One region of the Streptomyces sp. NPDC057424 genome, then DNA from elsewhere that is predicted to be linked to it. Evidence: riboswitches for the same ligand, from Rfam matches in the RefSeq annotation. Region 1 holds a riboswitch; each other region holds the start of a gene.
The links. A riboswitch is a leader RNA that binds a small molecule or an ion and turns the genes downstream of it on or off. The one in region 1 is predicted to bind cyclic di-AMP.

Region 1 (3,870 bases):
GGCACGTCGAGGCCGAGGACCTGGCCCGCGCGGAGCGCCACGCGCGTGTGCCCCTCGGGCGACAGGTGCAGCCGGTCGGCGTCCCAGGCCCTGCGGTCCTGCACACTGCGCAGGGACCACAGGTCGAGCACCGGGCAGCCGTACCGGTCGGCGATGGCCCGGACGTGGCCGTTGTACGTGGCGATCTTGCCGCGCAGGTGCTTGAGCACGGGCACGCCACGGGTGTCGAAACCGGTCGTCACCATGACCGTGCCGGACACGGCGGTGAGCTGGACCAAGGCCCGCTCGAAGCGCTCGGCCACCTCGTCCGGGTCGGTGCCGGGCCGGATGATGTCGTTGCCCCCCGCGCAGAACGAGACGAGGTCCGGAGCCATGTCGACGGCCCGCGGAACCTGGTCCGCCACGATCTGGTCGAGGAGCTTTCCGCGTACCGCGAGATTGGTGTACTGGAAGTCGCCCTCGGGCCTGCGGTCGGCGAGCAGGACGGCGAACCGGTCGGCCCAGCCGACGAACGCGCCGTCGGGGCCGGGATCACCGACCCCCTCGGTGAAGCTGTCCCCCAACGCCACGTACGACCCGATCACTGCTTTGCTGTCACTCTTCGAATCGTCTGCCACAGCAGGTCATGATTCACCTTCGAATGTGACCTACGCGACCGTAGGAAAGGGTTGACGGGCGGTGAGATAAGCCACTCCTGAAGGGTTGGCAAACTCCGGAATACAGCACTCGTCAGGAATGTTCCGGGGTCAGCCGCCAGACTCGGAACCCGCTGATCCGGAAATGGCTCCACACGGTCCGGAAGGCGAAGTGCCCGCTCGTGTACGGCTGCGGGTCGGCGTAGCCGAAGACCAGCCGCCCGTTGTTCCACCACTGGACCGTGGAGCCGTCGGAGACGATCCGTACCCGGTTCGGCTCGTTCGGGACCAGCAGCGGTTCGGTGTGGTCGAAGACCAGAGGACGGACACCGGGCTCGCCGACGTAGCGGCGCAGCCGGGTCGTGGTGTTGTAGTTGGCGCCGTAGCCCGCGTAGTACGTCGTGAGGTGGTCGTACTCGTCGAAGGCGCCGCCGCGGGGAGCAGCGAAGAGGTCGCCCGGGGAGCGGACGTCGGTCGCGTTCCAGAAGTTGTTGAGGTCCGAGACCCGGTCGTTGGCCCCGCCCTCGGAGACGGGGATCGCGGTGTACTCGAGGACGTACGGCCCGACGAGCCGCTGTCTGAACCACACGGTCGCGCCGCTCGGTACGTCGATCTCCAGGATGCCGCGGGAGGCGGTGACGGTACCGCCGGCCTGGAGTTCCGTGACCCACTGCCCGAGGCCGTGACAGAAGTCGTCCTGGGCGATGGGGCGGCGGTGTCGGGGCGCGGCATGCACGGTCACCGCCGGGGCGAGGGCCGCCAGGGCGGCTCCGGCGGCCAGGGTTCCGAACGCTCTGCGGGTGGTCGGCACGGGACACAGCTCCTCGGGATCCGCCGGGAAGGCTCGGGAAAGCGCTTGCACTCCGGACGGGATCACTCTGTCCCAACTGCCGCCGCCTGTCGATCCCTTGGGGCCGGTCGACGGCATGCACACACCGAAGGCCGGACCCGGCGATCGGGGTCCGGCCTTCGGTCGCGTGTCAGGCTGCGGGAGATCGGCCGTCAGCCGACGGAGACGCCGTGCGAGCGCAGGAAGGCGACCGGGTCCACGTCCGAGCCGTAGTCCGGCGTGGTACGGATCTCGAAGTGCAGGTGCGGTCCGGTCACGTTGCCGGTCGCGCCCGACAGGCCGACCTGCTGCCCGGCGGTCACGGTCTGGCCGGCCGAGACGGAGAGCTGGGACAGGTGGGCGTACTGGGCGTAGTTGCCGTCCGCGAGCTTGATGACGACCTGGTTGCCGTACGCGCCGCCCCAGCCGGCGGAGACGACCGTGCCCGCGCCGACGGCCTTGAGGGAGGTGCCGGTCGGGACGACGAAGTCGACGCCGGTGTGGTAGCCGCTGGACCACATGCTGCCGGACATGCGGTACGGGGTGCCGACGGTGGCGCCGGCCACCGGGACGCTGTAGCCACTGGAGTTGGCTTCGGCGGCGGGCTTGGCGGCGGCCGGCTTCGCGGCGGTCTCGGCCTTCGGGGCCGACTCGGCGGCGGACGACTTCGAGGCCGAGGGCTTGGGCGCGGACGGGGCCGAGGCCTTCGGCGCGCTCGCCGCCTTCTTGCTGACCGACAGCTTCAGGCCGGGGTGGATCAGCGACGGGTCGGAGCCGACGACGTCACGGTTGTCCGCGTAGAGCTTCTTCCAACCGCCGCTGACGTTCTGGTCGTCGGCGATCTTCGCGAGGTAGTCGCCGGCCTTCACGGTGTACGTGCGGGCACCGCCGGCCTTCGCGGCGGCCTGCTTCTCGGCGGCCGGAGCGGACTGGACGGCCTTTTCCGGAGCCGACTGCCCGGTGGCGGCGTGGGCGCCTGCGGCTCCCATGAGCGGCAGGGCGAGGGCGGCCCCGCCGGTGCCGGCGACGGCGATGGAGCGGGTGAAACGCTGGGTCTTGGGACGGCGGTGCTTACCCTTCGCGGGCATGGCGAATTCCTCTCCGTCGCCTGCGAGGTGAGCTGTCGGGTGCGGGCTGGAGATGCCCGGCCGCGCCGGGGCGCGGCTTAACCCCAAGCCGTTCCGGGAACCGGAACAGGCGTCTTACCTGTGGGTCCCCCGCTCCTGCCGTGCGTCGGGTCAGTGTGTGGGGCTCCGGGCGGCGGCAGGATTAGGCGTCCGTCCGGATTGGTGTGGAACGTAAGCGACCAAGACGCAACGGGACAAGCTTGCGGTTGCCCGGGGCGGTGTTTTTCTTGACGCGTCACCACATTTGCCGTCACCGAGCGTGGATTACCGATCTCCCGCTTTCCTCAATGGCCCTGAATAGCGCCAGAATTACGTGAACATGGCGACAACGTATCGTCACGAATATGACGATGGTCACGCGCCCCGAACTCATCTCCTTTACGATCGGGGCACGTTGCCCCTTTACGGCTTAAACACCCTATTCGGACAGAACGACTACTTACGCTTAAGGCGGACGACCGCGGCGTCCAGATCCCCGCACAGGCCGACCCGCAGTCCATGGTGAAGCAGTAGGGCCCCGCGGTGCACTTCGCCCGTTTCGAGGCATTCGTACGATGCGGTCGGGTCGAGGGCGCGCAACCGGAGCGCCGGCACGGGCTCGCCGTAACGCTGCGCCTGGAGCCAGGCGAGGACGACGGTCTCGTCGCCGAGGGCGTACTGCACGGCGCTCAGTCCGCCCTCCGGAGGACGCAGCCGGTACAGGTCGCCCTGCTGCACCACGGGCCGGATCTCCTTGTAGAGACCCACCCATTCCCGCGCCTCGGCGAGCTCCTCCCGCGTCCACTGCGTGAGGTCACCGCCGACCCCCAGCACCCCGGCCATCGCGCTGACGAACCGGAACCGCAGGGAACTGGCCCGCCGGTTGAGCATGGCGTTCGGACTGTCGGTGACCCAGGCGGCCATGACCCGGGCCGGATGGAGCTGACTGAAGCCGTGCTGGATGGCGAGCCGGTCGAGCGGGTCGGTGTTGTCCGACGTCCAGACCTGGTCCGCACGGCTCAGCACCCCGAGGTCGATCCGGCCGCCGCCGCCCGAGCAGGACTCGAAGGCCACGCCCGGGTGGGCGGCCCGCAGCCGGTCCAGCAGGGCGTACAGGCCCCGGACGTGGTCGACCCACAGCCGCTGCGGGTAGGGGTCGTCCGGCCAGCCGGCGTCGGTGAAGCAGCGGTTGAAGTCCCACTTGACGTAGTCGACGGGGGCACTGGAGAGGAGCCCGTCGAGCTGCTCCCACAGGTACACCCGGACGTCCTCGCGAGCCAGGTTCAGTACGAGCTGATTA
Region 2 (3,870 bases), on a different contig from region 1:
GACGTCCGGCTGTCCGCACGGGCAGCGGTGCGCGATCGCGCGCAGACCGCGCGGGGGCCGACCGAGCTGCTGCTTGAAGGCCTCGACGTCGGTGTCGGTGGGCTCGGTGCGCGGGGTGGTCGGCGGAGGCGTTTCCATGACTGTCTTCAGGCTGTCTTTCTCTGGGTTCAGGTCACTGACTGGGGCTCGGTCACTGGTCGGAGGCGTCGGCCTTGTCGACCCCGTCCCAGACGTTCGAGTACCAGGGGCGGTCGGCCGCCCCCAGGTCCGTGCGCGACTGCTTCGCCGCCTGCGGGTCGACGACGATGAAGCCCGTCTCCCCCGGCATGACGTAGTGCAACCGCTTCCGGATCTGCTGCTCGGCGTACGCGTCGTCCTGCCAGCGCGCCTTCAGGTCGCGCAGCCGTTCGACGCGCTCGCGGGCCTGCTGCTGTTCGCGCTGGAGGTCGTCGATCTCGGCGCGCTGCGAGACGTACTCCCGCATCGGGTAGGCCAGGGCCACGATCAGCGAGCACATCACCAGGGCGAGCAGCGCGGCCCGGCCGGTCAGCCGCGAGCGGCGGGCCTGGCGTTTGGTCTGGGAGCGGTAGACCCGGGCCGCGGTCTGCTCGCCGAGCAACCGGATCCTGGTCGCGGTGGAGAACCGGTCCCGGTCCTTCACGGCCATCTGTCCGCCTCCCGCTCCACCGTCCTACGCGCGTACGTCCCCGGACACGGTACGGGACCGAGTACGGGGACGTACGTACGACGCTGCTACTTACGGGACGGGTCAGCCCTTGCTGTGCCTAATAGTTCGCGGAGCGAAACCGCGGGAAGGCGCTGCGGCCGGCGTAGACGGCGGCGTCGTCGAGGATCTCCTCGATGCGCAGCAGCTGGTTGTACTTGGCGACGCGCTCGGAGCGGGCCGGGGCGCCGGTCTTGATCTGGCCGCAGTTGGTGGCGACGGCCAGGTCGGCGATGGTGACGTCCTCGGTCTCGCCGGAGCGGTGCGACATCATGCACTTGAAGCCGTTGCGCTGCGCCAGCTCGACGGCGTCCAGGGTCTCGGTGAGCGAACCGATCTGGTTGACCTTGACCAGGAGCGCGTTGGCGGCGCCCTCGTCGATGCCGCGGGCCAGGCGCTCCGGGTTGGTGACGAACAGGTCGTCGCCGACGAGCTGGACCTTGTCGCCGAGCTTGGCGGTGATGGTCTTCCAGCCGTCCCAGTCGTCCTCGAACAGCGGGTCCTCGATGGACACGAGCGGGTACGCGTCGACGAGCTCCGCGTAGTACTCGGTCATCTCGGCGGCCGAGCGGTCCTTGCCCTCGAAGGTGTAGACGCCGTCCTTGTAGAACTCGGACGCGGCGACGTCGAGGGCGAGGGCGATCTGCTCACCGGGGGTGTAGCCGGCCTCCTTGACGGCCTCGAGGATGAGGTCGAGGGCCTCACGGTTGGAGCCGAGGTTCGGGGCGAAGCCGCCTTCGTCGCCAAGGCCGGTGGCCAGGCCCTTGCTCTTCAGGACCTTCTTCAGCGTGTGGTAGACCTCGGCGCCCCAGCGCAGGGCCTCGGAGAAGGACTCCGCGCCGATCGGGGCGATCATGAACTCCTGGATGTCCACGTTGGAGTCGGCGTGCGAGCCGCCGTTCAGGATGTTCATCATCGGCACCGGCAGCAGGTGCGCGTTGGGGCCGCCCAGGTAGCGGAACAGCGGCAGGTCGCTGGCCTCGGAGGCGGCGTGGGCGACGGCGAGGGAGACGCCGAGGATGGCGTTGGCGCCGAGCGAACCCTTGTTGTCGGTGGCGTCCAGGTCGAACATCGCCTGGTCGATCAGGCGCTGCTCGGTGGCGTCGTAGCCGACCAGCTCCGGGCCGATCTGCTCGATGACCGCGAGGACGGCTTTCTCCACACCCTTGCCGAGGTAGCGGTTCGAGTCGCCGTCGCGGAGCTCGATGGCCTCGAAGGCGCCCGTGGAGGCGCCGGACGGGACGGCGGCACGACCGGTGCTGCCGTCGTCGAGGCCGACCTCGACCTCGACCGTGGGGTTGCCTCGGGAGTCCAGGATTTCCCGGGCTACGACGACGTCGATGGACGGCACGAGCATCTCCTTCTTGGTGTGACGCGGGTACGCGGGTCGCGTGGACCCGGCGAGGTGCGGGCCGCGGTGGCTCGCGACATGAGCCTAACCGGCTCGGGCCGATCGGCCACCGGGTCGCCCACCCCATGGACAGAACCGAGAGTAAATTGTTTCCGAACGGAACAAAGCTGGAGGGCGAAGACCGGCCGAAAGCCGGGCAGAAAAAACCCCGCCCCGGTGCGTACGGGGGATGACGCACCGGGGCGGGGAGCCCATGGACCCTGGGCGGGCCGCTGCCTACTTCAGGTGCAGCTGCTGGCCCGGGTAGATGAGGTTGGCGTCCTCGACGATGTCCTTGTTCAGCTGGAACAGCTTCTCCCAGCCGCCCTTGACGTTCTCGTCCTCGGCGATCGAGCTCAGGGTGTCACCCTTGACGACCTTGTACTCGCCGTCGCCCTTCTTGACCTTCTTGCCGGTCGGGGTGGTGACGGTCTTCTTGGCCGCCGGGCGCTCGTCGGAGCGGGAGGCCGGCTGCTGCTGGGTCTCGCGGGACTCGGTGCTCTGCTGGTTCTGCTGCGAGGAACTGCCGGAGTCGCTCGAGGAGCCGCCGCCGGTGTAACCGGCGCTCGACAGGCCCTTGCCGCAGACCGGCCAGGCACCCTTGCCCTGGCCCGCCAGGACCTTCTCGGCGATCTCGATCTGCTGCGCCTTGGTGGCCTGGTCGGCGGTGGAGGCGTACTTGGTGCCGCCGTAGCCGGACCAGGTGGAGGCCGAGAACTGCAGGCCCCCGTAGTAGCCGTTGCCGGTGTTGATGGACCAGTTGCCGCCGGACTCGCACTGGGCGACGGTGTCCCACTCGGAAGCGGTGGCGGCGGAGGCGTTGCCGGCCGCCATCAGCGGGGCGGCTACGGCGGCACCGGTGACACCGGCGATGGCGATGGCGCGACTGGCCTTGGACGGACGGCGGTGCGTGCCCTTGCCGGAAAACAGCATGGAGAGATCCCCTCACCGACGCCTGCGAGGTGAGCTGTCGGGTTCGGGCCGGTTGAGTTGCCCGGCCGCGTCCCTCCCGGGACACGGCTTCACCCCAAGCCCTTCCGGCACAACCGGCCGGTCGGGCACCTACCTTGGGTCCCCCGCTCCTGCCTACGGCGCTTGACGCGACGACTGTTCCCGTACCGCCGCTGGCAGGATTCGGCGTTGCGGCAGCCGGGGCTCGCGGTGACGAGCGGTCACGACCGTAGACACGCGATCCGCCGAATTTCAAAGACGATCAGGGCTTCTGAGATCTATCTCTCACGGGCCACAAACAGGACATTCATCGCGAATCATGACGTGAACTCGTGTGCTTTGGGGGCGACTTCCACCCCTGTTTCCGCACTGCCCGAACGGCTACTTCTCGTCCCCTTCGCCCGCCACGGTGAGCTTCTGACCGGGGTGGATGAGGTTCGGGTCGGTACCGACGGCCTTCTCGTTGCCGTCGTAGAGCACGCGCCATCCGCCGCTGACCCGAAGGGCGTCGGCGATGGACCAGAGACTGTCACCGACGCCCACGATGTAGTCGCCTTGGGGCGCGTCAGGAGAGTCCTCGTCGCCGCGCGAGGAGTGACGGCCCGTGGACTCGTCCGCGCGGCCGCTCTCGGGCGTGCCGGTCTCGTCGGCGCTCGGGCCGCGATGACGACCGGAGCCGGTGTCGGTCAGCGCCGAGGAGTCGTCACTCTGCTGCGAGTTGCCGGACCGGCCGCTCTCGGGGGCGGCCGACTCAGCGCCGTCGGACTGCCGGCCAGCCGATGAGTCGGAGGATTCAGGCGTCTTG
Region 3 (3,870 bases), on a different contig from region 1:
GCGCCGTCACGGTCGGCTGGGCGGCGAGCCAGGCCAGCGCCACCGTGGCCATGGGCACCTCGTGCGCCCGGGCGATCTCGTCGAGGGCGGCGAGCACCCGCCGCCCCCGCTCGGTCTCCAGGTGCGCGGCCGCACTCCCCGCCCGTGCGCTCTCGACGGTCGTGCCGGGCCGGTACTTGCCCGTGAGGAAGCCGGACGCGAGCGCGAAGTACGGCACGGCGGCCAGGCCGGTCCGCTCGGCGAGGTCCTGGAGCTCACCCTCGTAGGTGCCGCGGGAGACCAGGTTGTAGTGGGGCTGGAGGGCCACGTACCGGGCGAGCCCCTCGCGGTCGGAGAACTCCAGGGAGGCCCGCAGCCGCTCGGCGGAGATGTTGGAGGCGGCGATGTGCCGCACTTTCCCGGCCTTCACGAGGGTGTCGAGCGCGCCGATGATCTCCTCGACGGGCACGTCGGGCTGGTCGAAGTGCGTGTAGTACAGGTCGATGTAGTCGGTGCCGAGGCGCCGCAGGGAGGCGTCGGCGGCAGCCTTGATGGTGGCGGCGGACAGGCCGCGGAACTCGGGGTGCTGGCTGACCTTCGTGGCGACGACGACGTCCGCGCGGTTGCCGCGGGACTTCAGCCACTTGCCGAGCACGGTCTCGGACTCGCCGCCCTGGTTGCCCTCGACCCAGGCCGAGTAGGAGTCGGCGGTGTCGACGAAGTTGCCGCCGGCGGCGGTGTAGGCGTCGAGGACGGCGAACGACTGGTCCTCGTCGGCGGTCCAGCCGAAGACGTTGCCGCCGAGGGCGAGGGGGAAGACCTTGAGGCCGGAAGAGCCGAGCTTGCGAAGGGACGTCATGTTCCGTGTCAACGCCCCTGCAGGAAGGCTTCATTCCGCAACGGACGCGAAGTCCCCGTGAACACCACACCGGAAAACCGGGAGCCCTGACGTCGGGGGGTCGCCGTCAGGGCCGCCGGTGCTTCAACGGGCGTGTACCGCTTACGGGTTCAGTCCCTTGCCCCGCAGCCACGCCATCGGGTCGATGCCGCCGGAGGATCCACCGGTGTGGACCTCGAGGTGCAGGTGCGCCCCGGTGACGTTGCCGGTGGCGCCCACACGGCCGATGACGTCGCCGGTGCTGACCTTCTGGCCGACGCTGACGCCGATGGAGGACTGGTGCGCGTACCAGATCTCGGTGCCGTCATCGAGGGTGAGGACGGTCTTGTAGCCGTACGAGCCGTTCCAGCCCGCCTCGGTGATGGTGCCGCTGTGCACGGCCTTGATCGGCGTGCCCGTGGGGGCGGCGAAGTCGAGGCCGGTGTGGTAGCCGGAGGACCAGTAGGCGCCGGCCTGGCCGAAGCTGGAGGTGATGGTGTACGAGGAGGTCGGCAGCGTGAACTGCTTGGCGAGGGCGGCCAGCCGCTCGGCCTCGGCCTTCTTCCTGGCCTCCTCCTCCGCCTTCCTCTTGGCTTCGGCGGCCTTGGCCTTGGCTTCCTTCTCCGCCTTGGCGACGGCTTCGGCTGCCGCCTTCTCGGCGGCGGCCGCGGCGTCCTCGGCGGCCTTGGTCTCGATCTGGTCCTGCTGGTGCTCGACCTGGGCCATGATCCGGGCGCGCAGTGCCTCGCCGGCACCGGCGCCGGAGGTGCTCTGCTCGGGGTCCGCCGTGGCGGTGCCGAGGCTGCTGAGCGGGGTGGCCGAACCTTCGGGGGTGTCGTCGTCCGAGATGAGGGAACCCACCGAGGGCAGGTCCGGAACGGAGATGGACACCGGGGGCTTGCCCGTCTGGGCGCTGGCCATGCCGCCGGCACCCACGGCGGCTATGACGCCGACGCCCAGGACGGTGGAGCTGCGGGCGAGACCTCCGCCGCGCTGCTTGGTGACGCGATGCCGGCCACGGACGGGACGGATGGACTCCTCGGTGGGGTTCCACTCCTGGAACGGGCCCTCGTCGGTGCGCTGACCGCCGTAGCCGAAGGTGTCGATGTCGCGCTTCGGCGCGTACGGGGCCGCGGGGGCAGGCCGGTTGGACGCCACGTGGGCGTACTCCTTTCCTTCCTTCTCGCCTACCGGGTTAGCTGACGGGTTCGGAGCAGGAAGGTCTCCTACGCGCGTATACCTGCCGTGCTTCCACGGTGGTATCCGCCCGATTCACCCCAAGTGGTGGTTCCCCGGTTCCCTTTCGGGATTCGGCGCGTGCGCACGGAGCCGCCTTCTGTGACGGCTGGGACGACCGCGCTGCGTTATCGAACGTTAATAGACGCGCGAGGGGTATTCCAGCGATTCCACTTGATCATTAACCTTTTTCGCGCGGACTTACCTGCCATGACCGGCTCAAACCGGACGAGTTGACCGCTGCGCATGTGACGGACGAGTTTTGACGGTGTGTCAGTTGTTATGCGGAACGGGGTGGTTCACTCACCGACCGTAATGGGGTGCCGGGAAATGCACCGAGGGCCGGAATCCTTTTGGATTCCGGCCCTCGGCCTTCAGTAGCGGGGACAGGATTTGAACCTGCGACCTCTGGGTTATGAGCCCAGCGAGCTACCGAGCTGCTCCACCCCGCGTCGTTGTGACTCCAGTGTACGCCATCCGCGGGACAGCTCGTGCACACCCTCCGCTCAGCCGGCCGGGGCGCCCGCGTGGGTCAGGGTTTCCCAGGCGGTGAACAGGCCGTCGGTGCCGGCGGGCCGGGCCCGCACGGCCAGCTTGTGTGCGGCGGGGACGGGCCGGCCGCGCCGCCCCTCCAGGTGGTGGAGGGCAACCTCCAGACCGGGTCCGAGCTTCCCTTCGACCCGGCCACCGCACAGCCACCCGGGCACGCGTCCGCCCAGCTCGTGGCGGGCGTGCAGGGTGAGCGCGGCCGTCAGCCGGTCCTCGGTCTCGCCGTAGAGGTCGACGCCCTGGTGCCAGGCCGTCTCGGCGATGTGGGCGGTGGCGGCGAGCGAGGCGCCGACGTGCCGGACGCTGCGGCAGGTCTCCTGGGAGACGCCGTCGCGGTACGTGGTCTGCCCGAACCAGTACGACGCCATCCGCTGCGGGCCGTCCACGCCGGAGCCGGGCACGGTGAGCGGCACGGGCCCGTCCTCCTCCAGGTAGAAGTAGGCGGGCACACGCTCCCGGAAACGCTCCAGAGCGTGGCCGAAGGCCCGGTGGTCGTCGAGGAAGACGGCCACGGAGATGACCGCGTCCGTCGCCACGAGGTCCCACGTGCCGGTGAAGTCCGGATCCGACGCGGCGACTCGGGGAAGGTGGGCGGTGCGCAGCATGTCCTCGAAGGCCCGTGCCCGCTCGGCCGGCCAGCCCGCGCCGCGGGTGTGCCGCACGATCTCCGCGGCCCGGGCCCAGACCGACCCGGTCCAGCCGGCCTGCAACGCGGCCTTCTCCCCGGTGTGCCGGCGCAGCGTGGCCGACCAGGCGTCCATGATCTCCCTGGCCTTCACGGCGTGCCGCCGCTCCCGGGTGACGGTGAAGAGCAGGGCCTGGGTGTAGGCGGCCAGGGCGTCCGCGCGCTCCTCGGCGCAGCCCCGGCCCTTCAGGTCACCGGCCGGGCAGACGACGGTCTCGTACGGCTTCGCCCGGTAGCGGTACGAGCCGTATGCGCTGTCCCGCATGGCGAGGTACGCCTTCAGCCACGGCTGCCGCCCGGCGGTGACGTGCTCGCGTACGGCGTCCAGCTGCTCCCGGTCGACGAGGACGCCGGGGTGGGTGAACGCCGCGCCGGAGGGCAGGGCCGGGCCCATGGTGCGGGCGTCCGGGTCGCCGGCCTGGCAGGCGGAGGCGAGGAGGGCGAGCGCGGTGAGCAGGGGCACGAGGAGCAGTGCCGGAGTCCGTCGTCGCCCCGCTGACCTCATGGCTGCCGCCTCCGCCGCTCTCGTCCTGGCCCTGGAGGC

Region 2: it holds a riboswitch for cyclic di-AMP, as region 1 does, so the genes downstream of both, ACFU3E_RS14945 (transglycosylase family protein) here and ACFU3E_RS27320 (peptidoglycan DD-metalloendopeptidase family protein) in region 1, are expected to answer to the same signal.
Region 3: it holds a riboswitch for cyclic di-AMP, as region 1 does, so the genes downstream of both, ACFU3E_RS11305 (M23 family metallopeptidase) here and ACFU3E_RS27320 (peptidoglycan DD-metalloendopeptidase family protein) in region 1, are expected to answer to the same signal.

Annotation. Positions count from the first base shown of each region.
Region 1 covers NZ_JBHVCP010000041.1:38,238-42,107, reverse strand. The annotation lists gene ACFU3E_RS27330 (SGNH/GDSL hydrolase family protein) at 1-584, opposite strand, end outside; gene ACFU3E_RS27325 (DUF6250 domain-containing protein) at 730-1,446, opposite strand; gene ACFU3E_RS27320 (peptidoglycan DD-metalloendopeptidase family protein) at 1,638-2,552, opposite strand; cyclic di-AMP (ydaO/yuaA leader) riboswitch at 2,557-2,711, opposite strand; gene ACFU3E_RS27315 (alpha-galactosidase) at 3,027-3,870, opposite strand, start outside.
Region 2 covers NZ_JBHVCP010000015.1:4,740-8,609, forward strand. The annotation lists gene ACFU3E_RS14930 (DUF501 domain-containing protein) at 1-138, opposite strand, end outside; gene ACFU3E_RS14935 (septum formation initiator family protein) at 191-667, opposite strand; gene eno (phosphopyruvate hydratase) at 786-2,075, opposite strand; gene ACFU3E_RS14945 (transglycosylase family protein) at 2,352-3,047, opposite strand; cyclic di-AMP (ydaO/yuaA leader) riboswitch at 3,052-3,218, opposite strand; gene ACFU3E_RS14950 (transglycosylase family protein) at 3,447-3,870, opposite strand, start outside.
Region 3 covers NZ_JBHVCP010000009.1:168,536-172,405, reverse strand. The annotation lists gene ACFU3E_RS11310 (aldo/keto reductase) at 1-838, opposite strand, end outside; gene ACFU3E_RS11305 (M23 family metallopeptidase) at 980-2,014, opposite strand; cyclic di-AMP (ydaO/yuaA leader) riboswitch at 2,026-2,182, opposite strand; tRNA gene ACFU3E_RS11300 (tRNA-Met) at 2,471-2,544, opposite strand; gene ACFU3E_RS11295 (alginate lyase family protein) at 2,599-3,789, opposite strand.